DNA from 3 places in the Dictyobacter halimunensis genome. Region 3 is predicted to be linked to each of the others. Evidence: a T-box and tRNA genes for the amino acid it is inferred to sense, from the RefSeq annotation. Region 3 holds a T-box; the other regions hold tRNA genes.
What was found. The T-box of region 3 lies ahead of leuS (leucine--tRNA ligase). A T-box ahead of a tRNA ligase gene usually reads a tRNA of that ligase, here a tRNA-Leu.
Positions count from the first base shown of each region.

Region 1: it encodes a tRNA-Leu, which carries the amino acid that the T-box ahead of leuS (leucine--tRNA ligase) is inferred to sense. The anticodon was not compared.
Region 2: it encodes a tRNA-Leu, which carries the amino acid that the T-box ahead of leuS (leucine--tRNA ligase) is inferred to sense. The anticodon was not compared.

Region 1 covers NZ_BSRI01000002.1:2,227,734-2,238,283, reverse strand. Annotated here, with positions in the region: gene larC (nickel pincer cofactor biosynthesis protein LarC) at 1-727, shown strand, start outside; rRNA gene rrf (5S ribosomal RNA) at 821-937, shown strand; gene AABA21_RS23385 (DUF4870 domain-containing protein) at 1,072-1,737, opposite strand; gene lon (endopeptidase La) at 2,057-4,663, opposite strand; partial or broken gene clpX (ATP-dependent Clp protease ATP-binding subunit ClpX) at 4,739-6,012, opposite strand; gene tig (trigger factor) at 6,080-7,519, opposite strand; tRNA gene AABA21_RS23360 (tRNA-Gly) at 7,858-7,932, opposite strand; tRNA gene AABA21_RS23355 (tRNA-Leu) at 7,967-8,049, opposite strand; gene AABA21_RS23350 (serine/threonine protein kinase) at 8,631-10,229, opposite strand; gene AABA21_RS23345 (class F sortase) at 10,324-10,550, opposite strand, start outside.
Region 2 covers NZ_BSRI01000002.1:2,190,628-2,201,177, reverse strand. Annotated here, with positions in the region: gene AABA21_RS23220 (RidA family protein) at 1-31, opposite strand, end outside; gene AABA21_RS23215 (cytidine deaminase) at 107-526, opposite strand; gene AABA21_RS23210 (multidrug effflux MFS transporter) at 789-2,084, opposite strand; gene AABA21_RS23205 (LysR family transcriptional regulator) at 2,227-2,649, shown strand; gene AABA21_RS23200 (LysR family transcriptional regulator substrate-binding protein) at 2,546-3,136, shown strand; gene AABA21_RS23195 (sensor histidine kinase) at 3,383-4,498, shown strand; gene AABA21_RS23190 (methyl-accepting chemotaxis protein) at 4,663-5,424, shown strand; gene AABA21_RS23185 (response regulator) at 5,616-5,987, opposite strand; tRNA gene AABA21_RS23180 (tRNA-Val) at 6,282-6,355, opposite strand; tRNA gene AABA21_RS23175 (tRNA-Leu) at 6,426-6,505, opposite strand; gene AABA21_RS23170 (hypothetical protein) at 6,567-7,862, opposite strand; gene AABA21_RS23165 (serine/threonine protein kinase) at 8,405-9,016, shown strand; gene AABA21_RS23160 (MFS transporter) at 9,013-10,550, shown strand, end outside.
Region 3 covers NZ_BSRI01000001.1:2,035,913-2,046,462, forward strand. Annotated here, with positions in the region: gene AABA21_RS08080 (hypothetical protein) at 1-78, shown strand, start outside; gene AABA21_RS08085 (LysR family transcriptional regulator) at 95-1,006, opposite strand; gene leuC (3-isopropylmalate dehydratase large subunit) at 1,180-2,625, shown strand; gene leuD (3-isopropylmalate dehydratase small subunit) at 2,648-3,280, shown strand; gene AABA21_RS08100 (TetR/AcrR family transcriptional regulator) at 3,407-4,012, opposite strand; gene AABA21_RS08105 (DoxX family protein) at 4,161-4,634, shown strand; gene AABA21_RS08110 (SIS domain-containing protein) at 4,678-5,712, opposite strand; T-box leader at 6,356-6,614, shown strand; gene leuS (leucine--tRNA ligase) at 6,712-9,225, shown strand; gene AABA21_RS08120 (serine/threonine protein kinase) at 9,627-10,550, shown strand, end outside.

The DNA of each region.
Region 1 (10,550 bases), on a different contig from region 3:
CGCGTTCCTGGACGCGGGTCTATCGCTGGACAGGTTGCGCGGCGAGCTGCAGGCGCTGCCCGTTGAGGGCTATGAGCTCAGGCTTTCGCCGTACGCGGATCAGGGTATCACGGGCTCACGCTTTGAGGTTATATTGGCGGAGCAGGATCAGCCCACGCGCAGCTTTACCGATATCGCTGCCCTGCTGGCATCGTCTCAGCTCTCGCCGTGGGTGCGCGATACCGCCACGGCCATCTTTCGTCGCCTGGGAGAGGCCGAGGCGGCTGTGCATGGCGTGTCCCTGGAAGAGATCCACTTCCACGAAGTGGGCGCGGTCGACGCCATCGTTGATATCGTCGGCAATACGCTGGCGATAGAGATGCTGGGCATTACGCAGCTCTATGCCTCGCCGCTGCCCCTGACACGTGGACACCTGCGCATGGCGCATGGATTGATGCCCGTGCCGGCCCCCGCGACGCTGGAGATCCTCAGCGCCGTCAAGGCCCCCTGGGTTCCGACGCAGCTAGAGGGTGAATTCGTCACCCCCACGGGAGCCGCCATCCTGGCTACCCTGGCGCGCTTTGAGATGCCGGCCATCGCCATCGAACGCGTCGGCTACGGCTTCGGCAAAAAACGCGTCATCTGGCCCAACTGCCTGCGTGCCTGCCTGGGAGAAACCTATGGTCTTTCTCAAGACCACAACCATCACAACCATCACGAACATTCCCATGGGCATACCCACTCCTGAAAAACAAAGCCGGGCCAAAAAGACTTGACTTTTGGTCCGGCTTATGGTAATATTGTTTATGTTGTTGAAACGAACACCTGTATGTGCAGGTGAACCGGTGATAATCGCGAAGAGGGTACACCCGTTCCCATCCCGAACACGGAAGTTAAGCTCTTCCTCCCCGATGATACTGCGTGGGCAACTGCGTGGGAAAATAGGAAATCGCCGTTTCACCCGCCCACACGGGTGTTTTTTTATGGTTGCTGTGGTACAAAGCTAATCGGACGCGAGGTCCGAACTTATGGATAAAAGTGGAGTCCCGGCGCCAGTACGCGCCGGGACTTTGTCGTGGTGTGATGTGGTGGTTAGAAGGTGCTGGTGCCCTGGTTGGCGTATTTCTCCGCATAGTCGCCAATAACAGGCAATTTGAAGTATTTGCCCTGGAAGGCGTTAACCATACAGACAATCCAGGCTACAAAGACAGCCAGACCTACGATGCTGGTCAAGCAGCTCACAGCCAGGCCTGCAGCACCTAGATAACGTGATACGATACCAAGAACAATGCTGAGGACTGTCCAGCCACCTGTGAGAAAGATGGATTGCATGGCATGGAAGCGGACCAGGCGATTCTTCTTTTCCATGAGGAAGAAGATCAACCCACCGATCCAGCCGAAAATCAGATAGCTCAGGCCACTGGCGATGTTGGGATCCATGTTCATGGTCGAGCCTTCGCGGCCAGGAGCGTTGGCGCCGTAAGGATTCTGCTGGCCATATGGAGCCTGCTGGCCGTATGGGGTCTGCTGCTGACCATAGCCCTGCTGACCATAACCGGGTTGCTGCTGGCCAGGCTGCTGACCGTAGCCGGGCTGCTGCCCCTGCCCCTCATAGGGAGGGTAACCGCCAGATTGATTATACTGCTGGCCGCTGTAAGGATCGGTTGGTTGTGGTTGCTGCGGCTGATTCGGATTGTAGCCGCCGTACTGACCGGAACCGGGATACTGACCTGACTGATTAGGATCTTGGTAACTCATGATGCCAACCCTCTCTTTATATGCGTAACTCGCTTGCGCTATACGTAGATGGGTAAAAATAACCCAGCATTCTTAACACTGTAAACGCTTGCTCGCCGAGACTTTTGGATGCCAGTTTTGCAGCGGCTGCTACTCGGTCATCCGGCTGTTAGATTTGCCTTTGTCGATAATTCCATAAGTACAAACCTGTTGCATAGATAAGAACATAGATGAAAAGGGATGCGTCAGTGTCAAGCATAGTAGCGTATGAAGAGGCAATACACAGGCTGCCTCTTCATATTCAAGCTTTCACTACTAGTATAACGCACGAGGATGAGATTTATCCAATCGTTTTGTCATTTCTTTTTGTGTGCGCGGAAGAATAATGATTTTGTGATTTCTGATCCGTAGGGGGAACCATGAAGTTCGACGAATCAGACTGATCTTCATCACCGGGCTCTTCCTGCTGCGGTAAGCCAGTGCGGCGCATATTTTTATCGGGGGAGATCGCCGTCTGCTCATCTCGCAGGATCGTGATTGGCTCATTGCCATTTCTGGACGATAACTCTTCGGGAGGAGCTTCCATTAGGGCCGTATCGATAACCTGGTCCATATTATCGACCAGGATGAAGTTGATCTGCTGGCGAATCTTGGCTGGAATCTCCTGCAGATCTTTCTGGTTTACGGCTGGAATGATCAGATTATGGATATTGGCCTGCTGCGCGGCCAGCACCTTTTCTTTGAGACCGCCGATAGCCAGCACGCTACCCAGCAGCGTGACCTCGCCCGTCATCGCCAGGTCCGTGCGAATCGGTCGATGGGTGAGCGCGGAGACAAGCGCGGTAGCAATAGTAATGCCAGCCGAGGGACCATCCTTTGGAATGGCGTTCTCGGGCAGGTGGATATGCAGGTCGGTCGTGTCCTGGAAGTTGGAGTCAATCTCCAACTCATCGGCCCTGGTACGGATGTACGAGAGCGCCGCCATTACCGACTCGCGCATGACATCGCCCAGCTGTCCTGTGACCAGTAGCTCGCCCTTTCCATTCATGGTAACGACCTCAACCGGCAAGAGGATGCCGCCCATCTCGGTCCAGGCCAGACCCATCGCGGCCCCGATCTGTGTACGCATCAGTGGGGGAGCGCTGGTATAGCGTGGTGGTCCCAGGTACTGTTCCAGCTTATTTACTGTTAGACGCACATGGGTATCTGGCTTCTCCAGTACACGCCTGGCTACCTTGCGGCAGATATTGGCCAGCATGCGATCAAGATTGCGCACCCCGGCCTCACGTGTATAGTCCGTCACGATACGCTGCATCACGGTCTGTGGAATTTTCAACTGTTCGGGCGTGAGGCCATGTTCTTGCAGAACTTTGGGCAGCAGGTGCCTCATCCCAATATTGACTTTTTCTTCAAGCATATAGCCGGGCAGATCAATGATATCCATCCTATCGGCCAGTGGACGAGGGATCTGATACTTGATATTGCCGGTACAGATGAAGAATACCTCGGACAGGTCGAACGGCATCTCCAGGTAATGGTCTGTAAAGGCCTGATTCTGCTCGGGATCAAGTACCTCAAGCAAGGCGGCAGCCGGATCACCGCGATACTCGGAAGAGAGCTTATCGATCTCATCGAGCAAGAAGACGGGATTGCGTACCCCGACGGTTTTCATGCTCTGGATGATGCGGCCGGGCAGGGCGCCAACGTAGGTGCGGCGATGTCCACGGATCTCCGCTTCATCATGCACGCCACCCAGCGAGATGCGCGCGAATTTGCGGTTCAGCGCCCTGGCGATCGATTGTCCCAGGGTCGTTTTACCCACACCGGGAGGGCCGATCAGACACAGGATCTGACCCTGGCTCATATTTCTCGGCTGGCCACTACGCTGCGCGGCCTGAATACGCAACTGCCGCACCGCCAGGAACTCAAGGATGCGCTCTTTAATGCCTTCCAGGCCATAGTGGTCCTCGTCAAGGATATTACGCGCATTCTCGATGTCGAACACTTCTTCGCTACGCTCATTCCATGGCAGGGCCAGTACCCAATCGATGTATGAGCGGATCACCGTGAGCTCCGCCGACTGTGAAGGGGTGCGTTCCAGGCGATCGATCTCCTTGCGCACTTTACTGGCGGCCTCTGTCGGCAACTGCTTCTCAGCCAGCTTGTGGCGCAGCTCATCGGCCTCCGAAGAGGTCTCCATGCCCAACTCTTCCTGAATGGCGCGCAGCTGCTCACGCAGATAGAACTCTTTTTGCGAACGATCCACCTGTGACCGGACGCGGCTGCGGATGGTCGTTTCCAGCTCCAGGATCTCGATCTCGTTGCCCATGATCACGCAGATCTTCTCCAGTCGCTCCATCGGATCCAGTGTCTCCAGCAGATCCTGTTGCTGCTGCATATCTGTCACCAGGTGGGCCGCGAGTGTATCGGAGAGGAGTGCGGGCTTCTTAAGCGCCACAATCGAGTTAATATCCTCAACGGAAAAGCGTCGATTGAGCTGCGCATAGCGTTCAAAGAGGCTGGTCGTATGGCGGACCAGGGCATCGGCTGTTGGCCCCTTTTGTTCGGGCTCAGTCTGCTCGGTCACGTGTACGCGGATAAACGGTTCATGGTCCAAAAATTCATCGATCGTGACCCGGTTAATGCCACGAATCAGCACCTGCAGGCTACCATCCTGCTGCCGGTGCATGGTCACGATCTCGATCAGTGTGCCGGTGGGGTAGATATCTTTGGCCTGAGGATCATCGATGTCGACGCTACGCTGGGTCGCGGCCACAAGGATATGCTCAGGGCGTAACATAGCTTCTTCAATAGCACGTATGGTCTTCTCACGAGCGATGGGGAGTGCCTGACGATTGTGAGGAAACGCAACGATGCTTTTTAACGCAACCAGAGGATACGCGTTGTCTCTATTTTGTACCACATCCAGGCGTTCTTGCTCACTCATTGGTTTCCACCTATCTTCTAACTGATCAACCACAGAGATAACACAACTATACCGCAAAAAGCAGAAGAGTCTGCTTTACGCAGACTCATCTTCAGAATAGGTTGTATTTCTTTCACCACGCGTTACCAGTAGCGGTTTATTATGGATGTTTATCACATCTCCATTAATAATCACTTTTTTCACATCGGCACGAGAGGGTATCTCGTACATAATATCTAACAGTACGTCCTCGATAATCGTACGCAATCCGCGAGCGCCTGTCTTTTGACGCAGGGCGCATTCGGCTGCGGCCTCCAGGGCATCGTTCGTGAAAACAAGTTCAACGCGATCGAGTTGTAAGAATTTCTGATATTGTTTGACAATAGCGTTTTTCGGCTCCGTCAAAATACGGATCAGTGCTTCTTTATCCAGGCTGTCGAGGGCGACCTCGACTGGAAGGCGTCCCACAAACTCAGGGATCAAGCCATATTTGAGCAGGTCATCGGGGATGAGCTGCGCCAACACGGTCTCGCTGCTTTCCTTTACCTTCGGGTTTTTTCTTTTTTATCCGCGTTGCGGAAGCCCATGGCCTTATTGCTGCCCAGGCGTTGCTCGACAATCTTGTCCAGTCCTTCAAACGCACCACCGCAGATAAACAGGATATTGGCTGTATTGATCTGGATGAAGTCTTGATGCGGATGCTTACGGCCACCCTGAGGTGGAACGTTGGCGACCGTGCCCTCAATGATCTTCAGCAAAGCCTGCTGCACGCCTTCGCCAGAGACATCGCGCGTAATCGAAGGATTGTCGGACTTGCGAGCAATCTTGTCGATTTCGTCGATATAGACTATTCCACGTTCAGCCCGAGCTACATCGAAGTCAGCCATCTGGATCAGGCGCAACAGGATGTTCTCTACGTCCTCACCGACATAGCCGGCCTCAGTCAAGGCGGTGGCATCGGCGATACAGAACGGCACATCCAGGACCTTGGCGAGCGTCTGCGCCAGGAGGGTCTTACCGCTACCGGTAGGACCAATCATCAAGATGTTACTCTTGCCTAGCTCGACGTCATCAACCTGCATCCCAACGCCAACGCGTTTGTAGTGGTTATAGACCGCTACCGACAACGCCTTCTTGGCGCGTTCCTGCCCGATCACATACTGGCTGAGCTGCTCGTAGATCTTCTTCGGCGTGGGTAATTTGCCCGTCTGGAGGCGAGGCTTGGCAACAGTGGCTTGCTCTTCCTCGATGATTTCTCGACAGAGGTCGATACACTCATCACAGATATAGACACCACCAGGGCCAGCGATTAAACGCTGAACCTGGTCCTGGCTTTTACCGCAAAAAGAGCATCGGTATGTCGTACGCATATTCTTTGAGTTTGCCACGTCTGTTACCTTTCCTGCATGTACAACACAGCACCAAATGGTTGCATTTCTACTCTACTGTCTCCGTTGTCTGGTCGCCGGGTAGAGGTGTTGCCGCAGCGGCCTCCTCGGCACTGCTGTCAGTGGCCTCGGTCTCGCTTGCCAGTGCCGCCGCCTCAGCGTTGGCTACTGCCGCATCCTCTGCCGCCTCTTCTTCCTCGATTTCCGCATCGGGATCGGGATCGGTGGTTAGCTCGATCAGGCGGGAAAGCGTCTTTTCGCGGCGGAAGCTCAGCATCAGTGAACGAATCTGATCTTCTGTCTGTGGTAGCGGCTGGCCGATCTGCTCGTAGGCGTTGAATAGTGCCTCAATCTCAGAAGGCTCAACCGTGATATTTTCTTCGTTAGCGATCTGCTCCTGGACCAGCTGGCGCTTGATGCGATCTTCAGCCTCAGGGCGCAGCTCCTGACGATATTCCTCAGGAGTTTTGTTGACCATCTTCAGGTACTGGGCCATGTTGAGGTGCTGCTGCTCGAGCATGTGACCAAACTGGTGCTCCATCTCGGCTACTTCCTCATCGATCAGTACCGGGTGGATCGAAAACTCGGTCTGATCAACAATGGCCTTCATGGCGGTCTCGCGCAGTTCCTCGTTAATTGTGCGTTTCTTGCGCTCCAGGGTGTTGTCGCTGACCGCTTTACGCAGGTCCTCCATGTTATCGAACTGGTCGTCGCTTACTTTTTTCGCGAACTCGTCATCCAGTGCGGGAACCTGCTTGGCCTCAACCGTATTGACGGTTACTTCGTAGTTCGCTTCTTTTCCAGCCAGCTTCTCGTTGCTGTAATCCTCAGGGATGGTGGTGGTAAAAGATTTGCTCTCGCCGGCCTTCATGCCGATGAGATGCTCGTCCATGCCGGAAAACAGGCCGTGGCGCTCATCATTGGTAATCTCAAAGGTGTTATCTTTGAGATCCGAGATCTGCTGATCACCCGAGGTCAGCTTCAGGTCAGCCTTAATGCGATCGCCGTATTCTACAGGGCGTTCAACGCTCTCCCACTCGGCCAGGCGATTCTGAAATGACTCGATCTCCTGCTCAACCTCTTCTGAGGTTACTGCGGCCTCTTCGCGGTCAAAATGCATGGATTTATAATCGGGCAACTTGACCGGGGTAATGATGGGGACTGTCAGGCTGAAGTGGTAGTCCTGGCCCATCTCGAAGACCGGGGCATCCAGTTTCGGCTGGGTGATCGGAGTGAGATCATTTTCTTTCAGAGCGTTACGATAGGCCTCTGAGATCAGGTCATCCAGACCCTCTTGATAGATATACTCTTTACCTACACGGCGTTCCAGAATGGCGCGGGGTGCTTTGCCACGGCGGAAGCCTTGTATATCAACTTGCTTAACCAATTTGCGATATGCTTTATCGGAAGCCTTTTGCATCTCGTCCCATGTCACATCTACATTCAGGACGGCCTCACTTGTTGGTAACTTTTCTACAGAGACCTTCACATTTCCTCCAACAGGTTTTCTTTATTGTATTCGTGTCACTTGACAGTGTTTAACTTTGCTGCAAAGCTGCTTTTCACTTCTGCTCCGCCACACCGACTATACAAGCATCATGCATGTGTCACGCATTTGAGAGTAGGAAAAGCACATTGAAAATAGACTACGGGAAGCGCAGGGGGGAATCACTACCATAGACCACCCCACAGCAGAAGCTTGCATAAAACCGCATTCACCAACTATCTGTATACGTTACAAACGCGTTGTATTCTACGTCTGATGCAGGTTGCATGTGCGCTTACCATAGAGGGCAGCCTTGCGGATGCCCTCTGTCATAGATAAGTTGGAGCGGGAGACGGGATTCGAACCCGCGACATCTTCCTTGGCAAGGAAGTGCTCTACCACTGAGCCACTCCCGCTTAACTGCGTTTACCATTATAATACATTTGCAAGTGGGCGGTGAGAGACTCGAACTCTCACGGTTCATCACCAACAGATCCTAAGTCTGCCCTGTCTACCAGTTTCAGCAACCGCCCATGTACTTAACGGATAAGAGACAATGGTCTCCACTTGTGGATAATACATCAGTAGCTCACCTGATGTCAAGATAATTTTGGCTGTATTCCGTTCGGATTACTCTTATTCCGGCGCATTGCCGCTGTAACCCGTGGCCCCAAGATTCTTCTATCTTTATATGTTCTTTCCTTTCCTTATAAATGAAGGAGGATGGTGCAGGTGTGCCGGAGAGGTGGGCGCCCCCGCACGGGCGGCCGCATGCGCGGCCGCACTTTTATTTTTTGTTGGGTGCGGCAGGCGCTAGACGCGCCTGCCGCACCCAACATTTAACCTGTGACGAGCGAGGGCACAATGGCGGCTAGGGCCAGGCACACCTAATGACCGCGCCTTTTTTGAGGCGTGCGTGCAACATCACGGATAGGAGCGAATGCCACCGCACGAGTAGCCCCAGCATTTTTATTTGTGTGGCGGTGCAATCGGTGCGCTTTGCGCACCGATTGCACCGCCACACAAATAAAAACCTTCTGAGCGCCGTAGGCGCGTAGAGTCAGGAGCCGGAGGCACCAATGCACGCTCTTCGAGCGCCTGCCCAGCGCCAGTGCTACTTCCCTTGATAGGGCATAGCCGTCCAATCCCCATAGTCCTGGGGATTGGACTGGGTGGCGCTATTATTATAGATACTAAAGCTTCTGCCCGCGAGCTGATCTCCTGTGTTGGTGGTGCCCAGGAATTTGATGATCTGGCCCGAGGTCAGGGCGACTGTGATGTCGATGTTGCCTGCTTTACTGACCGTGCCGGTGAATGGACCCCGCTGCCCATCTGTAACGAATTGGCCTGAGATCTGGCCGCTGGGCGTTTCTTTGATGTACAGGAATTGGAAGGATCGGTTGCCCAGGCTCAGACCGACATGGTTCATGGTTCCGGTATAGCAGGAAGCCAGGATGGTACCATCGTTGGCAGCAGGCGAAATGGCATACTGACTTTTACAGGCAAATACCGGCGATGGCGTGGCGGTTGGTTGGACACGCTGGATGATCGGCGTACTGACGACAGGATGACTCTGACGCTTCCAGATGTGGGTAGCCAGCAAGAGGTCCGTGAGCCCGGCAATCAGGATCAGGGCCAGCAGGACGAGCAGGATTTTCTTGCGTGTGGGCGCCTTCTTATTTACATGACCATAGGTTCTGCGCACCCTGAGTCTGGGCAATGGACGCGCATTGGCTGTGGGTCTCTGCGTGCCGACCAGCTGTTTCGCCGTAGACAAAACGGCGATGTCCTGCTGGGAGAGTTCAAGCCGGGTGGAGTCCAACATCTTTGTGCTCGGGTCCGCTACGGTAGGATCGGGCGCTATGATCGCGATGCTCAGCGCCTGCCAGAACGCCTCGATCGAGGCATAACGGTCCTCTACACGCAGACTCATGGCCTTCGCGATCACGTTAGAAATATTGGGGCTGATCGCGGGGCAGATTGCGTGCGCGGACTTTAAGGGATCGATCTGCCTCTGATCCATGGTGCGCGTCAGCGCATCGGTTGGGACCTTGCCCGTCAGTAAGGTGTAAATAGTCGCACCCAGAGCGTAGATGTCGGTGCGACTATTGGTCCCCTGACCATACTGCTCTGGGGCCGCGTAGCCGGGCGTTCCGTAGCGAAAGACGCTGGTCGTTTTATCTTCAACATACTCTTTCGCCAGCCCGAAGTCTACCAGCATGGCCTCACCGGTGTTGATCGGGATAATGATATTCGAAGGCTTGATATCGCGATGTATAATCGGCGCCTCTCTTGTATGCAAATATGTCAATGCATCAACGATGGGTGTCAGCAGAGTCAGGGTCAGGGCGAGGGAGAAGCGTTTCTCCGGTTGTTCGCGGCGCAGCTGTTCCAGGTCTTTCCCCTGGATATAATCCATGAGCATGTAGATGCGGTTGAGCTGGGTATCCTCAAAAACCTGGTACACCCATGGTAGAGCGCGATGCGAGAGACGCCGCAGCAAGCCGGCTTCAAAGCTCAGCTGGCTGCGCTCATGATGATCCGGATCGATTACCTCTTTCAGCGCATAGCGTGTGTGTCTTGCACGCCGTTCGCGCACCAGGTAGACGGCGCTAAAGCCTCCCTGCCCAAGCAAGTCTTCAATGAGGTAGCGTTCACCCTCGCTATCCTGTATGGTCGCTCCGATCGGAAGCGTTAACTGGTCCTGGAGCACACAATACCTCGCAGATTCAGAACAATGGGTACGATATCCCTTGCGTCCTTTATATGTATATACACTAAGCAGATGTACGCATCAGATACATATTCTACCCTAAACGGGTAAAAACCACCATCCTGGCAGAGGTTTGTTGTTCGCTGGGGATCCAATAGCCATCGCAGGTAATCAGATTCAGATATCGGCCACTGTTGTCTCCAAAGATGTTTTGCAGCGGGGCTTCGTGGACAGGGTAGGCGACTCTGGCTGTAACATGGAAGATGAGTTGATGGTTATCGCTGGTAGTGACAATGACTTGATCACCGGCATTAAGGTTGC
Region 2 (10,550 bases), on a different contig from region 3:
TAAAGCGCGTCTGCGCTGATTGATCGCTCACCGTTTTTCCCTTTCATGCTCTTGATATCGCATGGGTCAATCTTCAAATCTGTAAAGGCAGCTGGCTGCATACCATCTATTTGTGTTCGCCAGCAAAGACTTTATACCAGTAGTAGGGCTGGACCTCGCTTAGCTTTTTGGCTACCCACCGGGTTGCATCCTGTGGATGGGCAACGGCCACCTCAACGTCAGGGCCCCACATAAAGAGCCGTTCCTGGCAAATGCCACACGGCGCCAGAATCAGAACAACGTCTGAATTGGCTTCTCTGCTGACGCAGACAGAGGCTGTCACCCTCTGATTCCGTTTATATGCCTCGCAGATAGCGCCCGTCTCCTGGCAGAGCGCCGCAGCCCCGTTGGGAATATCGGGAGAGACGCTGGTCAGAATCTCGCCGTCCTCGGTATACATAGCTGCTGCCCCGGCCCATTCATCGCGCGGAAAGCGGCTATTCATTAACTCTATGGCCGCATCCACCAGGCGCTGATCAAGTTGCATATCTTATCTTACCTCAATCATTCTATTTTTATATTTGAACCAGAATCATTGTAACATCCATGATCACGAGGGACAATTGCTGATAACGCTCTTATTGAGCGCTTTCCTTGATTGCAATCGGTTGGTTTTTTTTGATCTATACGATCATTCTCGTATATAGAAAGAGAAAAAATAAAGCAAGTCAACGCCCTATTTCTTAACCAGGAAGAAATGCTGTTAATCTCTATCTGAGATCAATAGCATTTCTTCCCACCATACTGATTTAGCGTGTTGTTGATTGCATTGGCCGGCAGAGGATGAGGAAGGTGACGAGGGTGGCGATCGCGAATGCGGCAATGGAGGCTCCCATCGGAAGCGCGCTGGCGGAGCCGCCGAGTCCCACGATGGGGGCAACCAGTGCGCCGATGGCGAACTGTAGCACGCCCAGCAGAGCCGAGGCGCTCCCGGCGGCGCGTGTGTTGGCGAGCGCCAGCGTGGTGGCGTTCGGCATGATCAGTCCCAGGCTAGAAGCCAGCAGAAGGAATGCTGGGATTAGACCGATGAGCCCCAGACCACTGATGGTGACCACGAAGGTGGCGATGCCACCGGCGGCGATGATGGCGTAGCCCCAGGTCAGCAGGGTCTGTGATGAGAAGCGGCCAATCAGTCTGGAATTGATTTGTGCCATGATGACGATACCAAGCGCGTTGATGCCAAAGATGATGCCCAGCAGTTGTGGTGAGACGCCATACAGGTTCTGGAGGATGAAGGGTGAGACTGAGATATAGATGATGCAGGCGGTGAAGGCGAAGCCGCAGGAGAGGGCGTAGCCGAGGAAGCGGCGATCGGCCAATAGACCGCGGAATGCCGTCAGCGTGGTGGTGATGCCACCTCTCTGGCGCCGGCTGACGGGGAGCGTCTCCCTCAGACCGAAGAATACCGCCAGCAGCATTAACGTGCCAAACAGCGCCAGTATCCCGAAGACGCCATGCCACGAGGTAAATCTGAGGATCTGCCCGCCGATAATGGGTGCGACCATGGGCGCAATGCCGTTGATCTGCATTAGCAGCGAGAAGAAGCGCGCCTGGGTGACGCCGGTATAGCTATCGCTGATGATGGCGAGCGCGATGGCGATTCCAGCCGCACCCGCCATCCCCTGCAGGAAGCGCAGCAGGATAAGGATGGTGATTGAGGGCGTAACCATGCAGAGCAGAGAGGCAATAACATAGATGACCAGCCCTATCATCAGAGGCCAGCGTCTACCTCTGGCATCGCTGATCGGCCCCGCCACAATCTGACCCAGCGCCAGGCCCAGGATGAAGGCGCTCAGCGTCATCTGAGCCTGCGAGGTTGTGGCCAGTAGATCATGGCTCAGGGCTGGCAGCGATGGCACATACATATCGTTTGCCAGCGGGCCCAGTGCTCCCAGACCACCCAGGATCAGCACATCGAGCGGCCGAATCCTGTTCCTCGACCGCTGGCTATCCGCCCTGACCTGTTGTTCATCGAATCCATTAAGCGCATTCGCTGTATTTCTCTGATTGATAGATTGATCTGTAGATACGTTGTGTGTCGCCATGATATTGATTGATCCTTCACTATCTTTTTGTTGAGACGTTGTGAGAGGGCTGTCTTCTTGCGTGCCCTCTTGTCAGCAGTATAGTCGAGTTGCTATAATGAGCGCAAATCATATTTGTCATATATTAATGAAAGAAATTCATATGAACTTCTCGCAACTGCAAAGCCTGGTGGCGCTGGCGGATACCGGAAGCTTTACCGAAGCCGCGTACACCATCAATCTGACGCAATCTGCGGTCAGCCATGCCCTGGCCTCACTAGAAAGCGAGCTTGGGGTAACGCTGCTTGAGCGCAACCGCAAAGGCGTGGTCTCGCTTACGGCGACGGGACAAAAAATCATCCCCCATGTGCGGGCATTGCTGGCACAGGCGGAGTCTATCGAGCAGGAAGCCAGGGTGGCTCAGGGTAAGGCGTCTGGAAAAGTGCGGTTGGGCAGTATCAACTCCATCATCCCCCCCCGATCTGCTTGCCAGTCTACTGACCAGTTTTCAACAGAGCTATCCCGACATGGAGGTAGTATTGTTCGAGGGGGCCATGCAGGAAGTTGGAGACTGGATCGAGGATAGCGTCGTCGATATCGGTTTTGTGGTTCTGCCAGCTCCTAACATCGAGAGTAGCCTGATTACCACAGACGAACTATGTATACTGGTGCCAACGGATCATCGTCTATGCGGACGGGCTGCTGTAACCTTTAAAGAGTTACGCGAAGAGGGCTTTATTCTTGAGAAGAGCCAGTGCGCTGTGCATCTACTCCAGCGCGTCGGCTTTGGCACCAGCAAGAACCGACCGCATATTCGCTATCGTGCCAGTGATAGCGCGACCATTCTGGCTATGGTGAGGGAAGGGCTGGGTATTACGCTGCTCCCGAGACAGATGCTACCCACAAAGTTGGAAGGGGTCGTCTCGCTTCCGCTTGATCCACCACAACCGCTTCAGATCGGGCTTGGTATCAAATCGGCCAGAACCGTAGCACCAGGGGTCGCCCTGTTTCTGCAGACCGCCAGGGCCTGGGGACACAAGCAGAATGAGTCTTTTGAGGGAAATATGGTATGATTGAAGGACAAAAAGACTGATGACCAGCAGAATGTCGAATCGCTGATTAAGAAATACTGAATCCCATTGCAACACCTGTCATCCGCCTCTAAAAGATGTATAATATCAGCATTAATAGTAAATTATAGAGAGGCAATACGTGCAGGATTAGTATAGGATGACATATTATCTATATGCTGTGAATATTCTGCCTCTGATTAGCTGACCGTTGATAGATATTGATATTCCTAAGAAGGACGAAACTGTATGGCATCGCCGGCCAAAAAGCTTGCTAATAATGAGAATTCTTCAGTCAAAGCGTTAGAAGAGAAAGCGCTCCTGGCGGCAATTGTTAATTCTTCTGATGATGCTATCGTCAGCAAAACGCTTGATAGCATCATTATGAGCTGGAATCACGCGGCTGAGGAATTGTTTGGCTACACCGCCGAGGAGGCTATCGGGAAATCTATCCTCATCATTGTCCCTCCCGAATTACAGCATGAAGAGGTTGAAATTATTAAGAATCTCAAGGCCGGTATCCCCATTCAGCACTATGAAACCGTACGTGTGCGCAAAGACAAGACGCGCATTGATGTTTCTCTGAGTATATCGCCGGTGAAGGATAGCCAGGGAAAGATTATCGGGGGTGCTAAAATTGCCCGCGATATCAGCAAACGCAAAGCCGAAGAGAGGCAGAAGGACATGTTTATCAGCATGGCCAGCCATGAATTGAAGACGCCTATTACCAGCCTCAAAGGTTTTACCCAGGTGTTACTGCGCCGCTTCAAGCAGCGTAACGATGCGGAGAGTCTCCGCATGTTGACGCGTATGGATGTGCAACTCAATAAACTGACCAAGCGCATCAACGAGATGCTGGACATCTCCATCATGGAGAACGGCCAGCTTGAATATCACAAAGAATCCTTCCTCTTAAATGCACTGGTGCAAGAAGTAGTAGAGATCGTACAGGAGACGACGCACACCCATCACATCGCGGTCACGCAGAGTGCCCAGGTGCAGATGTTTGGGGATAAAGATCGCATCGGACAGGTCTTAATGAATCTGCTCACGAATGCTATCAAGTATTCTCCCCATGCCAATCAGGTGATCGTATGCGTCGAGACCGATGCCGATCAGAGAAATGCGATCATCAGGGTACAGGACTTTGGCCTGGGCATTGCCAGAGCCTATCACCACGACATTTTTCAGCGTTTTTATCGCGTGAGCAATGAACAGTGCCTGAATTTTCCAGGCCTGGGTATTGGTCTCTATATCTGCGAATCCATCGTGAAGCGCCATGGAGGATATATCAATGTGCAAAGCGAAGAAGGGAAAGGATCGATCTTCTCGGTTTTTTTTTCCATTGCCACCGCAATAGATTAGAAGTCATAGCATTGACCAATTTATAAATTGCCTCAAGAAGCAACCCTGCCGCTCCACGCCCCTCATCTTCCACTCCTTGTAAAGTCAACATAATTGGTTATCGCTTCTACATTTCCTGGTTTTTCTATAAGAGATAGACTGATGCAATTGTTGTTTTAGTGGGAGTGACGATCTGGCTTCTGCGCCGCGGTGATGTAACGATGGCGGCCTTACTTATGCTCCTTATCATCGATGGTGGTAACGTCGTCACAGCTTTAGCCGTCAGGGGCGGCCTCGGTCTGATCAACCTACCCCTGTTCGACATTATGATCGCCTCCGAGCTGATCGCCGTCTCATTGCTCAATCCAGTCTCTGTATTTCTGGTCTGTCTGTTTAATTGCAGCTTTATGATTCTGGATATCGTATTTGGAGCGCGGGCGGCGGACCTGAATCACTACCTCGCCATGTCTGGCTGGGGTGTAGTTATTTCCCGCCCCGTCCTGCTGCAGATCGCGGTGGCCCTTGGCACCTATCAATGGGTACAGAGCGCCAACAATGCGCTCAAACGGGCGAATAAAGCGGAGAAGCTGGCCGCGATGGAGCATGAGATCGCTGAATACGAGCGCAACAATGCCATGCAGAAGCGCCAGTTAGAGCAGAGCATTAAATACCTGGTCGATACACAGCGCCAGGTCGCCAATGGAGACTTTACCGTCCGCGTCCCCATCACGCAGAACAATGTCCTCCGGCCCGTCGCCATCTCATTCAACAATCTTCTTACCCGCTTCCAACGCTATCAGCGCGAGGCCAGGGAACTTGAACGCATTCGTGAGAATATGCCCCTGGTCATCCAGGCCATTCGCGAAGCTAAGATGACCGGGCGTGTCCCCCATGTAGGGCGTACCGGCACCGTCATCGACGCTATACTGATAGAGCTAAATAAATGAGTAAAGATTGGCTTTTCTTATAGAAAATGAGATAGAGGAGTGTGCGTCATATTTTTGCGAGAAGAAGGGGACAAGAAATAAGGATGTGTCCTCGCCAACGAGGAAGTAGCCAGGCATAGTCGTCGAGTTACAAGGACCCTGTTTTTGTGTTCCAAACACACTGTGCGTGGGTCAGCAAGGATCTTATACCTCTACATGGGTAGAGCTACTTCACTTAATGCAAATACCTGCCTAACTGTTGCTATCAGGTCGTCTATATCAAAGGGTTTATACACGACTGGGATGCCTTGCAAAGACAAGTATTGTCTTTCTACTGCTATTGCATCTGTAGTACACACGATAACCGGAATGCACGATGTGGGACAATGCGTTTTGAGCATCTGTAACATTGACCACCCTACATTTTTGCAATTAAAGATGAACTCGATGATGATAAGGTCTGGTTTTATGACCTCTACATCCTGGGCTTTTTGTATTGGGCAGGGCAAGAGAATGGCTTCATACCCCTCATCTTCCAATAGTTCGCGAAACAACTTGAGAACGCATTGGGCTTCGTCAATCACGAGTATTCTTTTCCTCATCGTTTTTCTCTCAGCCAATGACTGTGTATCGCTCTACAATATATGTACCTTTATTATTTGAACACGTATAGATACAGTCATTGGTTGAAGATTCACGTTAACAACTTGAGGAAGATGCAACCACCTTGCCGATGACTACTTTCACCTGCTTGATACAGTACAATAAAGGAGAAAAAATCAGTCGTTTTGACGAATCAGCCGTTCTCACATAGCAAAAAGCCCACCCATAGCTTTTCTAGTTGCTTGCTATGAATGGGCCTGCCAGGCGGATTCAGGTGGGCGATTAGGGATTCGAACCCCAGACCTACTGTGTGTAAAACAGTCGCTCTAACCAACTGAGCTAATCGCCCGTGTGTAAGTCTCGCAGATAAAGATTGCGCATCCGATCTGATTGCTCTTTTCGGATGTTGTTTGATCAGGTGCCCTCGAGTGGACTCGAACCACCACGCCTCTCGGCACAGCCCCTCAAGCTGCTGCGTATACCATTCCGCCACGAGGGCATTACTGCGCGACTACGTGGACTATATTAACACTGATGATGCTATTTTGTCAACAGTTTTTTTAGGCATTTTCGGGGTTGCCGTCAAATCGTTTCAGGTACCTTCCCTCTTTATTTCTGGCTTTTACCGGGGCTCCACCCGGCAGAGTTATAGCAGTGATTCGGATGAGCTTGAGCATTTCGGTAGTACTGCCGTTGGGGTTTCCTATAGCTATTGATGGCAACTTCTCGGTGGTGCTTTCTCCGCGCGATGGATAGCTCGCCGCGCCATCGTGGTTCGGCAGGTATGGTGTGAGAGGGACCGATCCGATGGTGGCCAGCATGGGTGTGGGTGGGACTCCTTCTAGTTTGATCAGCATGGGTGTGGGCGGCACAGGTACTAGTTTTTCGGTGGTGGTATGGCGTGACACCTCGACTGGAGCGGTACTGGTTCGGAGTTTGGTCCCTGAGACGGCGATGATGCGGCGATGGCGCAGCCTGAGACCGGAATAGGCCAGCAGAATGGAGAGCAGCATAACGCCCCCAATGAGCAGCGGTTGCTGCAGGTCGGATGGCTCATCTGGCCGGATGACTGGATTTATCACTTCCCGAGTGTTCTGTAGCGGAACTCGCTGTGGGCCGCTGGTTTGATTGCTGGTTTCTGCCTCTTGATCGAGCCAGGGGTGGTGGCGCTTTTCGCTGGCTCGTTGCTCCCAGTTCTGTTCGTTGCCGATTGGCAGGTAGGCACGTGTCTGGGGGGTAGGCTGCGCAGTGGGAGCGGCCTGGGGATGTATCGGCGCATCTGGTAGAGATGGTGCTTCATTGCGATAGCGGGCCATCAGGGTGACCACTTTGTAGGCCCAGCTGCCAGAGCCAGAGGTGCCAACATAGGGGCCGCTGATGCTGTAGACGGTGGTGGCTCCCTGCCCGATATACCGGTTGTGGAGCAGGTTGAACCATTCGGTTATCGCTGCCGCATAGGATGGATAGACGGTGTAGCCGTCATAGGCCACGGGATATGTGCCGTTGCCGCGCACACTACCGGGATTGCGATCTCCCAATCCTACGCCGGCCATGCCGTCATTTGTTTCGGCCCACCAGACCGCCAGGGCGAAGGCGTCATCAATATGGGTGGCGCGTGAGGCGCGCTCGATGAGGGCTCCGGTCCCCACCATGGGGCTGCCCGCCTGCGCGAAAATATGATCTACGGCGGCGGCCGAAAGCGAGGGTCCTCCAGTTACCTGTATATCCGCCGCCTTACCGTTCTCTAGTGTCTGCCAGAGGAATCCTGTTATCCCACCAGCTACGATAAGGAACGAACTGAACGCAAATAATAGATGAGTTTTTTGCCGACTACGTTGCCTGATTAAGCTTGTCATACGAAATACCAACCTTAACTCTACTACAAACATTTGCTAGAGATATTATAAACAGATGCATAAAATAATAGTTTGCCAGGAGTGCATTTTCGTGAACGAGAAATGTAATATAATTCGTTGATAGTAGATATGAGTATGTGTATAATATGCCTGCACCCCGCTTCCTCCGGAGGAAGCGGGGTGCAGGGTCCTCCCTGCCGGGGGTGTTCCCACCCCCGGCAGGAGGGCTAGCCGACCTCCTGCACCTCCCGCATGTAGAGGGATGATAGTACTTATGCTTGTGCAGGTTTTACTTTGTGACAATATTTTACGTCAAATTATGTGTATGATTCTCAACAGGAACAGTCATATAAGTAGTGGGGGTGTGAGCAATTGAATTGGAACAGGCCTCAGGAATTTAGGGTGTAATCTACCGTCCTAGTAGGTAGTAGGTCCTAAGGGGGTTATGCTATACTGAAGGGCACATATCGTATCCCGTACAAATGCAGTGAAAAGATGGGGGGCTCACAATCAGCGGCCGATCGAAAAACCAATCCGGTCTTTTGGACCGCGGCACCTTTCTTCATAAGCGCTACCAGATCCAACGGGTGATTGGAAAAGGTGGCATGGGTGCGGTATATCTGGCGAAGGATATCAAAGAGCAGGGGCAACTCTACGCCATCAAGGAGATGAGCCTGTCTTTGATCCCACCAAATGAGCAGCCACAAACCATCCACAACTTCAAGGTTGAGGCTAAAATGTTGTGGTCCTTGCACCATCCCAACCTGCCCACTGTGCATGGTGTATTCACCCAGGGTGATCGTTACTTCCTGGTCATGGATTATATTGATGGATCTACGCTAGAGGAACTGCTGGAGCGCAATCAGGCTCCCTTCCCTGAGAGGCGCGTGCTGGATTGGGCGCGCCAGTTGTGCGATGTGCTGGCCTATCTGCACAGTCACAGTCCCCCCATCATTTTCCGCGATATGAAACCGGGAAACATTATGTTGTCGCGCAGCGGGCAGATCAAGTTGATCGATTTTGGCATTGCGCGTTTCTTCCGCCCCTCCAATGCGCCTGATACGCAGATTTTAGGGACGCCTGGCTACGCCCCCCTGAACAATACGGGAAGGCGCAGACCGACGAGCGCTCGGATATCTATGCGCTGGGGATGACGATCTTCCACCTGTTGACCAATACTTTGTCGGATGAGGGCTTTGGCCTGGAAGATGTGCGTGCGATTAATCCGCGCATCTCTCCGATGGTGGCCCGCGCGCTGGAGAAGGCGACCAGCATCAAGCCGAGTGAGCGCTATGAGAGTGTGGAGATGTTCCGCCATGCGTTACTGGGTGTGGGTACCTTTGGTTTTGCCACCGGCGATGTGGCTTCGACCCCTGAGGAGCTGGCTCGCCTGTGCGCGACCTATCCCGAGGAAGCGGCCGAGTACCTGGTAGATCAGGAGATCGAGTCGTGGTTATTAGACCTGGGCGAAGACGAGTTGTCGGAGCTTGCCCATCGCCTGGCGCAGACGGTTGCTGATCCGGTCGATGCGATCGAGAAGTTTGTCGAGGCGGTGCTTTATAGCAAGGCGGGGCCCGGTCGCTATATGCTGCCGCCCGACTTCAATTTAAACAATACGGTGAGCAACGTCAATGTACAGGTACGCAATCCAACGTCGCGGGCCTATACTCCCCCTCCCGTGACTCAGGCAACCAGCGGACGGCAGCGCCAGACGCAGAAGGGACACATACCTGTCCCGGTCAGTCCGCGCGTGCTGGACTTTGGTACCGTGTATCCCGGCCTCTCGGCGCCGTTGAAGATTACCATCGGAGATGAGTCGGCCGAAGATGTGAGTGGAACCATCCATACCGAAGATTCCTGGATTCAGTTGAGCCAGACGATGTTTGATGCGCCTCTGAGCGAGATCAGTGTGCGCGTCAATAGCTTGCAGCTTCCGCGCCAGAATCACTATAGCGGCACGATTGTGATCATGGTGGATGATGATGTGCAGCGCGAAGTGATTGTGAAGGTTGAGGCGGAGGTGCAGGGCTTTATTGTGCGCAACCAGCGCCATCCGGGACGCACCAATGGGGCTGATCTGGATTACTACGATGATGACGAACTGGATAGCCAGGACGATGTCCCGATCGTCACAGGTGTTAATAGATCACAGGTGATGACGCCGCCAGCACTGTCCACGCCCGCCTCGGACCTCAAATACGGTACTCGCAATATGAATGACTGGGACCCCTGGCCGATGGGGAGCCGGTTACGCCGCTGGCGGCAGCTGCTGTTGACGCTGATGTGTTCCTTTATGCTGGCCAGCCTGGCGTATACCTGGTTGGCGCCGCTGCGTCCGCTCTCACTGAGCGCATCGGCGCACAACAGTAATCCCTTGTTCTTATTGATCCTGTTTATCGCTATTCCGGCCTCTACCTTTGGCGCGCTGGTACTGCGCTATGAACGCAGCTGGCGCGCGGAGGGCGTCTATAACCGTTCCTTGACGGGGATGGTCAGTTCCCTGGTGCTGCTTGGCCTGGGCGAACTGATCTGGCAGGTCGGGGTACGCGCCTCGCCAGTCTGGGTGCAATTGATCGTGATGCTGTCGATCGCCGCCATCGGAGCTACCACGGGTGTCTATACCCCTCCACACAAATGGATCTTTGCCCTGATTAAGGGCGTTCAGACCTCAACGCAGCAGTCGCGCTT
Region 3 (10,550 bases):
ATCTGGACCGCCAATGTGGTTCCCCAGGGACAGATGACGCGTACGGTGGTGACAACCGTCGTTCACGCCTGGTATTGATCGATTGCTCCTCTATTTATTCCTCCTCCTGCGTGGCCGCCAGAGTATCCATAATGGTGTTGATAAAGTGACGTGCGGGCTGTGCTATGCGGCGGAAGCGAGGATAGACCAGGGCGAAGACAAATTCTTCGCTGAGATCCTCGATAGGTAACAGGACAACCTCGCGATCGATCTCAGATGAATAGAGCAGGGCGGGCAGCATAAAGGTGATGCCCCTGCCCTGCCTGACCAGTTCTTTGAGGCCGGCCAGGGATTCGATCTCTACCACGGGTTGAATGGTGATGCGGCGGGCCGTGAAGGCACGATCTACCGCCCGCCGTAGACGCGAGGTCTCCCCCAGCAAGAATAACGGTTCCTGCAGAATTTGAGCCAGCGTGACGGGGACCGTTTTATGCTGCGCCAGGGGATGATCTGCCGCGACCATGATCTGTAGCGGTTGGCGAAAAAGCTCTTTGACGACCAGAACTTCGGGATGTACGTTGGGATTAAAGATGAGCCCGAGGTCCAGTTCACCATGCTCGATGAGCCGGAGCAGATCGTCGGTGCGGCTGACGCGTACCTTGAGCTGGATGTTGGGGTAGCGTTGGTGGAAGATGGGGAAGATGGTAGGCAGAAATACCGTGGTGAGAGGCTCGATGCTGCCGATGTGGATCGTGCCATGCTCACCGTCCTGCAGACGCGCCATAGCCTGCTGTCCCTGCTGCAGGTGATCCAGGGCGTCACGCACGTAGGCGGCGAACTCCTGTCCCGCCGGAGTAAGCACCACGCGCTGCTTCACGCGACGAAAGAGCTCTACCCCCAGTTCGTCTTCCAGCGCGGCGATCTGGCGACTCAGTGCTGGCTGCGCCACCAGGCAGATCTCGGCCGCCTTGCGAAAGTTCTGGGTCTGCGCAGCCGTTAGAAAATAGGTGAGCTGTCGTAGTTCCATCTCCCCCCTTTATGTTGATAACCTACAGGCATCAACCTTAGCTATAATAGGTATTAGACATATCAATTGTATGTTATTATACTTCACATAATAACTGTCGCGCACGCCTCTATGCGCGCGCTGTGGTCCCTGTTTTCGCCAGGGGACGTTGGTACTCAGGAGAAGAGGTACATATGGTAGCTGACAAGCAAGCAGTGGATAGCAATACGACGCGACGTCCACAAACCCTGTTTGATAAAATCTGGCAGTCCCATGTAGTCAAGGATCAGCCCGGTGAGGCCACTCTTATCTATATCGATCGTCACCTTGTGCATGAGGTGACTTCTCCCCAGGCGTTTGCGGGCCTGCGTTCTGCCGGATTGCCGGTGCGGCGTCCGGATGCGACGGTGGCGGTGCTGGACCATAATATTCCGACTACCCAGGGGCGCCGTAAGCTGGATATCGTTGATACGGCGATCTCTACCACCATTACGACCCTGGAGCAGAATACACGCGACTTCGGGCTGACCTTATTTGATATGCAGGATGCGCGGCAGGGGATCGTGCATATTATCGGTCCGGATCTAGGCCTGACGCTGCCCGGCATGACGATTGTATGTGGCGATTCCCATACCTCGACCCATGGGGCCTTTGGCGCCCTGGCGTTCGGCATCGGGACCAGCGAGGTTGAGCATGTGCTGGCCACGCAGTGTCTATGGCAGGAAAAGCCGAAGACGATGAATATTCGCGTCGAGGGTAAGCTTTCGGAGGGCGTAACGGCGAAGGATCTGGCGCTGGCGATTATTGGTAAACTGGGGACGGGCGTTGGAACCGGCTACGTGATCGAGTTCAGCGGCCCGGCCATTCGCGCTCTATCGATGGAAGGCCGCATGACGCTGTGTAATATGGCCATTGAGGCGGGCGCGCGCATGGGTATGGTAGCTCCCGATGATACGACGTTTGAATATATCAAGGGTCGTCGCTATGCCCCACGGGGCGAGCAGTTTGAGCAGGCGGTCGCGGCCTGGCGTCAACTGGCGAGTGATCCTGGAGCGCAGTACGACGCGGTCCACGAAGTAAATGTGGAGGGTTTGGGACCCCAGGTGACGTGGGGCATTAATCCTGGCATGGTGCTGGATGTCACCGGTAACGTGCCCGATCCCGCGCAGCAGTCTGACCCTCAGGTACGCGAGAGCTATGAGCGCGCCCTGAAGTATATGGGCCTGAACGCGGGCCAGAAAGTGACCGATATCCAGGTGGATACGGTCTTTATCGGCTCCTGTACCAATTCACGCCTGGATGATCTGCGCATGGCGGCTCAGTATGTCAAGGGCAAGCATGTGGCTCCCAATGTGCGTGCGCTGGTGGTTCCTGGTTCAACCAATGTGCGCCGCATCGCCGAGGAGGAGGGTCTGGCCGATATCTTCCGCGAGGCGGGTTTTGAGTGGCGCGAGGCCGGTTGTAGCATGTGTATCGCTATGAATGGCGATCGCCTGAGCGAGGGCGAGCGCTGCGCCTCCACCAGCAACCGTAACTTTGAGGGACGCCAGGGACGCGGTGGCCGTACCCACCTGGTCAGTCCAGCTATGGCGGCCGCGGCCGCTGTCACCGGCCATTTTGTTGATATCCGTTCCTGGTAGTGAAGAGGAGCTAAGAAGAGATATGCAACCATTTACCACGCATAGCGGGCTGGTGCTGCCCCTGAATCGTGTGAACGTCAATACCGATGAGATCCTGCCCGCGCGCTTCCTGAAGACGGTCAAGCGTACCGGCCTCGGCGAAGCCCTGTTCGCTAACTGGCGCTACCTGGATGAGCAGCAGACGCCCAATCCAGAGTTCGTGCTGAATGAGCCGCGCTATCAGGGGGCCAGTATCCTGGTGGCCGGTGATAACTTCGGCTGCGGCTCATCGCGTGAGCACGCTCCCTGGGCGTTGGCCGAGTACGGATTTCGCGCCATTATCGCCCCTAGCTTCGCCGATATCTTCTACAACAACTGCTTCAGCAACAGCATCCTGCCGATCGCGGTCCCTGAGGCGGTGGTCAACGCATTGATGACGGAGGTCGAGGCCAATCCCGGCTATTCGCTGGACATCGACCTGGCCGCCCAGACCGTGACGCGTCCCAACGGTGAGGTGATCCGTTTCGAGATCGATGCCTTCAGGAAAGAGCGTCTGCTGAAGGGACTGGACATGGTCGGCTGGACCCTGCAGATGAAAGACGATATTGCCAGCTATGAGCAGCGTCGTCGGCAGGAGGCTCCCTGGCTCTTTTCCGATTCGCTGATCGCGCGCTAACTGCTTATTCTCTCGTTATAAAGCATGCGGCCCTTTGTTTTCGGAAACAAAGGGCCGCATGCTTTGTTCCTGTTACAGATCCGGTCAGGAAGAGTCGCCTTAAGCCGGTGTGTTTGCAATCTTTGATTATGACCAGGTACCGGCTTCCCGAAATACTGCTGAAGCCAGCACGGCTATTCTCGTCGCCATTTTCCCAGGCGTATACGCTTGTCCCTGCTCCAGCCACCAGGTGATCGCCTCTACCAGCATCGCGGCAACCAGATCTGGCACAAACGTATCAGGAAATGGATGGGCCATCTGCGCGGCATGCTTGGAATCAGCCGCTTCTGGCGCTTCCTCTAAACTTCCATGTTGCTGGATCAGCTCGGCAAGACGTGCGCGCATCTTTTGCGCGAACCAGGGGCTGCCTTTTTTGCCCAGCAGCGCCCGATAGAGCCGATCATACCGGGCGATTTGCTCAAAGAAGCGCACCCATACGTCTGTGGGATGCTCGCGCCCGAATTCACCGATCGCATGAAACAATGTATTCATGGCCTCGTCAAAGATCTGCTCGACCAGGTCGTATTTATCCTGGTAATGGCGATAGAACGCGGCCCGGCTGACCATCGCCCGCTCGGTCAATTCGCCAACCGTGAGATTATCGAAGCTACGCTCCTCGATCAGGGCAATGAGCGCTTCTCGCAGCAGGATTCTGGTGCGTCTCACACGCAGATTCTCAGCCTTCTGAGTCATTTTCCGCTCCTTGTCTCATTCGAGACAGATCTTGCTGATTGATGCTTGTACTCTGCCAAGCGCCGGACTACACTTTTTCTTAGATACGATAGTCCATATGAGACAGTATGTCTCTTCTCAGCTATACTGTCAACATATAAAGGAAGATATGATGAGAACGAACGTGATGGGCTCCTGGAAAGCAATCTGTTATTGGGTGGCGACTTTTATTACCGTGCTAGAGCTTCTGGCGGGTGGGGTGGCGGATCTGACCCATGGGAAGGCCGCGCTGGTGGCTAGTGAGCCGGTTACCGAGGTTCTGGCGCACCTCGGCTACCCGGTGTACCTGCTCACGCTTCTCGGCGTATGGAAACTCCTTGGCGCCATCGCCTTGCTCGTCCCGCGTTTTCCGCGACTCAAAGAGTGGACTTATGCCGGCGCCCTCTTCGATTATACGGGCGCCATTGTATCGAGTCTGATGGTAGGCGACTCGCTTGCCTCTACTTTGCCACCTCTTATGCTGGCCATCTTTGCACTCGCTTCGTGGGCGCTTCGACCGCAGAGCCGTATGCTGGGCGTTCTCTGGCCGGAGAACCGCCCACGTCGCGCATCGGTTTCCTCTCCTCAGCCCACAATGCGCTGAGAAAGTAAGGAGCAAGAGCACGGCCTGTTTCTGGATGTGTGCTCTAGCGGGTGAGGGTGATCTTGTTCAGACCACGAGGCGTGTCTGGCTGCAGTCGCTTGGTCAGGGTCAGGTGCAGCCCAAATAACTGACCTGGGATGATGGCGGTGATCGGGCTGAGCCATTCAGGTATGCCGGCGGGCATGGCGAAGGGCGTCTGGGCCATTTTGAGCGCCTCCTGGACGTCGGAGATGATCAGCAGCTCGGCCTGGCGCTTCTGGAGATCCTGGGCCAGTTCGACCATGTCGGCGTAGGCGGCCCCGCCTGGCATGACCAGGATGGTTGGCAGCTCCTCCTCGACGGTGGCGATGGGACCGTGCCGGAAGTCCGCCGATGAGTAGGCGGTGGCCATGACATAGGTGAGCTCCTTTAATTTGAGTGCCAGCTCGAAGGAGGTAGCGTAGTTGTAGCCGCGCCCCACCACAACGCACTGGTTCATGTAGCGATAGCGCTCTGTGCGCTGCGCGATCTCAGGCGCGTTCTGCAGCGCTTTCGCGATGGCTTCCGGTACCTGCTGTAGCTCGGCCAGTCGCTGCTGGTCGCCGCTCCAGGCGGCCGCGAAGAGCATCATGATAGCCAGCTGCGCAGTATACGTTTTGGTGGCGGCGACGCTCTTCTCCTGCCCGGCGTGCAACTCTACCACATGTTCGGCCGCCATGGCCAGTGCTGAATTGCTATCATTGGTGATGGCGATGGTCGGACGTCCCTGGCGCTTGCCCTCTTCCAGCACCGCCACAATGTCCGGCGATTGACCGGATTGTGAGATGCCCACGACCAGCGCGTTATTCATCCGTGGAGGCGCGGCATACAGTGTATGTACGGATGGCGCAGCCAGCGCGACCGGATAGCGACCCATTGTCTCCCAGGCATAATTAGCATAGGTCGCCGCGTGATCCGATGAACCACGGGCCGCGATCAAAATATAATCAAATGCCGGCAACTGCGCCACAATCTGCTGGATGTGCCGCGTCTCCTTATCCAATAGCCCCGCAATAACCTCGGGCTGACTCAGGATCTCCTGCTCTAACAATGATGACATCTGTAATCCCCTTTTATAATTGAAAATGAACGGCGAATATGGACGTGCGTCGACGGGAAATCGGCCACAAGGGCCGAACCTACGGTTTGGGTTTACCCTATATCTGTCTTCCTTTTACGATTCATTTTGCTTTTTCTTACTATACCATATTTTCTGGTATAGTGGTCTAGACGACTTGATCACCTTATTACCTCATATTTTCCCGTACGCCGTTTTACCATGCAAAACAATAATAAAGGTGATCACACCGTAGGTTCGGCCCTCGCGGCCAATACTTTCAATTTTAGAGCAAGCAACAAGAAAAGAGACAAGAGTACGTGCGGGGCTTGCCCCCGCTTGCTTCCTCGCCGCGCGAAAAAGCAACAAACATGATGTGGTGCATCACATGCAATCGTCCTTGATCGCTTTGAGGTGCCTTTCCTTTTGGGGTGCAAAGAAGCGGGGGCAAGCCCCGCACGTACTGTGGTCGTTTTTCTTCATGCCTTTTCTTAAGTTGAACGTATGGGTCCTCGCGGCCGATTTCCCTTGATGCATGTCCATGTCGGCCGTGGAGCGGCCCTCTCGGCCGATTTTTCGTTGATCGGGTATATCTATTGACAAAGCACAACATATTGGGTAATTTATGCGTATAAAGAAGAATAGCAGTGTGGCATTGAACAAGGAAAGTAGGGTTGTTGGGGATTGCAGAGAGTCGGCGGCTGGTGAGAGCCGATATCTGAGGCAACCTGAAGCTCCCTTGTGAGCCGTGCCGGTGAAACATTCCGCAGGATAAAAGTAGCTGGTTCCGGGTACTCCCGTTATAGGGTTCGGGTGTGTTGGCACCCAAAAGGCCGTCGTCGCGAGACGATGGTGAACAAGGTGGTACCGCGAAAGTGGGTTTGTGCGCACTTTTCGCCCTTGCCAGGGCGGAGGGCGCTTTTTTGATGCCTGCATTGCGGCCGCATCACTGATCCCTGTCCTCCGCGCAATGTTCTCTCTACGTTCATTAAGGAGGATCTTGTGTCTGAAGCGAGATTTCCCGCCGCTGTTACTGGCGCAGCATCAACTTCTACCGAAGCCGCCGCTGAGCAGGCTGTTAGGCGTATTCGCGCTCCCCGCTATGATTTTGCCCGCTTTGAAGCTAAGTGGCGTGCCCGTTGGGAAGAGCAGAAGATCTATCAGGTAGACCTGCGGCAGGCGCCACGCCCCTACTACAATTTGATGATGTTTCCCTATCCCTCCGCCGAGGGCCTGCACGTGGGCAATTTTTATTCCTATGTGGGCTCGGATCTGCATGGTCGCTTGATGGCGATGCAGGGCCACTCCGTCTTTGAGCCGATCGGTTTTGATGCCTTTGGCATCCATAGCGAGAACTTCGCTATCAAGCGTGGCATCCATCCGCGCATTCTGACGGCCCATAACGTTGAGCATTTCCGTGAGCAACAATTGAAGCGTATGGGCAATCGCTTTGACTGGTCGCATGAGCTGAATACCACTGATCCTGATTATTACCGTTGGACGCAGTGGATCTTTGTGCAGCTGTTTAAGGGTGGACTGGCCGAGCGTAAGGCCGCGCCCGTCAACTGGTGTCCCCATGATAAAACCGTGCTGGCCGATGAGCAGGTAATCAATGGCCATTGCGAGCGCTGCGACTCTATCGTTGAGCGGCGCTGGCTGGAGCAGTGGTTTCTGAAGCTGACCAATTACGCGGGACGCCTGCTGGACAACCTGGATAGCCTGGACTGGAGTGAGCGTGTGAAGGCCAGCCAGCGCAACTGGATCGGTCGTTCGCAGGGGCTGGAGTTCCGCATGGAGATCGAGGGGAAGCCTGGTAGTTATGTCGAGGTCTATACGACGCGGCCCGATACCATCTCTGGCATGACCTTTGTGGCGCTGGCCCCTCATCACGCGCTGGTGACTGAAATTACGGCTCCCGCTTATCGCGATCGCGTCAGGGCATACCAGGAGACGGTGAACAGCCTGCGCACGCAGCAGGAGCAGACGATGACCGGCGCCTTTACGGGCGCGTATGCCATTCATCCGTTCTCGGGTGAGCGCATTCCAATCTGGATCGCTGATTTTGTGCTGGAAGGCTATGGGGCTGGTGCCGTGATGGGTGTGCCGGCGCACGATGAGCGTGACTTCACCTTTGCGCGCCAGGAGGACCTGCCGGTACGTGTGGTGGTGCAGCCCTCTTCGGGGCCGGCAATCGATGCCGCGACCATGACAGAGGCGTTCACGCAGGCGGGCGTGCTGGTGGACTCGGGCGCGTATACTGGCATGTCCTCGATACAGGCCCAGGAGGCCATCAGCGATTGGTTTGAGCAGCGGCCCCTGGGAAGGCGCAGCGTAAAATATCGCCTGCGCGACTGGCTGATCAGCCGCCAGCGCTACTGGGGACCGCCCATCCCGATCATCTATTGTCCTGAGCACGGAGCGGTGCCGGTCCCCGAGGACCAGCTGCCGGTAGTGCTGCCAGACGTGGAGCAGTGGATGCCAACCGGCACCGGTGTCTCTCCTCTGGCCGCCATCGAGGATTTCGTCAACACCACCTGTCCTGTTTGCGGCCAGCCGGCCCGGCGCGAGATCGATGTCAGCGATAACTTCCTGGATTCCGCCTGGTACTACCTGCGCTATCCCTCTTCAGATGATCAGCAGCAGGCCTGGAATCCCGAGATGACGAGGCGCTGGCTGCCGGTGGATATGTGCATTGGGGGCGCCGACCATAGCGTGCTGCACCTGATGTATGTACGCTTCATCGCCATGGCCCTGCACGATCTGGGTCTGCTGGATTTTAGCGAGCCGTTCCGGCGCTTTCGCGCCAACGGCACCATTACCCGTGATGGTGCCAAGATCTCCAAGTCGCGCGGTAATATGATCAATCCCGATCACTACGTCGAGCACCTGGGCGCGGACGCCTTCCGCATGTACCTGATGTTCATGGGACCCTACGAGGCCGATGGCGATTTCAGCGATCGCAATATCGGTGGCGTGGTGCGCTTCCTGGATCGTGTCTGGCAGCTGGTACAGCAGCACCGGCAGTTGACCGCGGCCCAACAATCGGTGACGCGCGAAGATCGGCGTATGCTGCATGTCACAATTAAGCGCGTCACCGAAGATCTGCAGACCTTCAAGTACAATACCGCCATCGCCACCCTGATGGAGTATCTGAACACCCTGACGCGTAGAGCCCATGCCACAGACCAGGAGATCGAGACGCTGCTGCTGCTGCTGGCCCCGATCGCTCCCTTCATCAGCGAAGAATTGTGGGAGCAGACCGGCCATACCAGTTCCATCCATACGGCTCCCTGGCCTGTTTACGATCCCGAGGCCATCCAACAAGAGACGTTCTGGCTGCCCATCCAGGTCGATGGACGCGTCCGCGACCGTATCGAGGTGCCTGCTGATACCTCTGAAGAGGCCATCAAGCAACAGGCGATTGGTACCGCTCGCATCCAGCGCTATATCACTGATCGTTCTATCCAGAATATCATCTATGTACCCGGCCGCCTGGTTAACATTGTCACCCAATAGCTAGCATATAGATGTCTCCAGTGCGCAAAAGCCGCTTCTAGGATGGTGCAACAGGGGCGCAAAAGCCGCTTCTAGGATGGTGCAACAGGGGCGCAAAAGCCGCTTCTAGAATGGTGGGTGCAGAGGGGCACAAAAACCGTTTCTAGGATGGTGCAACAGGGGCGCTCTCGCGCCCCTGTTGCACCATCCTAGAAAACACGGGCGGCCGCGCAGCGGCCGCCCGTGCGTGGACGCCAAATTCTGCTGGCGCCCACGTTTTATTATAAAGTACTCATTTGCTTATTTGTTATGAACTTTGTATCATTGTGTGCTATATTGATGATAGTGTTTTCATTAGGTCGATAGGCGCTGGTAATATTCGGGCGTTGATCCTCTGATAATTCCAGGGAGAGAGAAGTGATATGGCGTTAGAAGGAACATACCTTGGTCGCTATCGCCTGCAGCAGCAGTTGGGAAGTGGCGGTATGGGTGAGGTCTACCTGGCGGATGATACTCGTATTAAGAGACGTGTGGCGGTAAAAGTGGTGCGGAACGATTCTCCTATGTATCACACATCAGGAAACGTTCAGAAGTCGACCCGGCTTTTTGAGCGCGAGATGCATGCTATCGCTGGCCTGGATCATCCAGCGATCCTGCCTCTGTTCGATTATGGAGAGCAAGAGGTCAACGGCGCTACCCTGACCTATATGGTGATGCCCTATCGACCTGAGGGCTCGCTCTATCAATGGGTAAGGGACCGCGATGATCACGATTTATTGCCGCCGTTAGAGGTGGCACGCTTTATTTCTCAGGCCGCGGGCGCCCTGCAGCATGCGCACAGCCAGGGCATCGTGCACCAGGATGTGAAGCCTGATAACTTTCTTTTGCGCATCCGGCCTGAGCAGCCCTCACAGCCGGATCTGCTGCTGGCGGACTTCGGCGTGGCCCGTTCGCTGCTGGTCACTTCGCATACCAGCCAGACCATTCGTGGCACATTGACATATATGGCTCCAGAGCAGTGGGATGGTCATCCTGTCTTCGCTACCGACCAGTATGCACTGGCAATTATGGCCTATGAACTGCTGGTTGGTCAGCCGCCCTTTGATGGCGCGCCGGGCCAGATCATGTATAAGCATATGCACGTGCCGCCGGAGCCGCCATCACGCTTGAATCCCGCGCTCCCTCCCGGCGTTGATGCTGTTTTACTGCGTGCACTGGCCAAGCGGCCTGAGGATCGTTTCCCCTCGGTGTTCGATTTTGCCCAGGCTCTTCAGAAGTCTCTGCAGGCCAGCGCCTCCGGCAGACTTCCCTGGCTGATGCCCAACCGGGACCCTGCTGAAGACAAT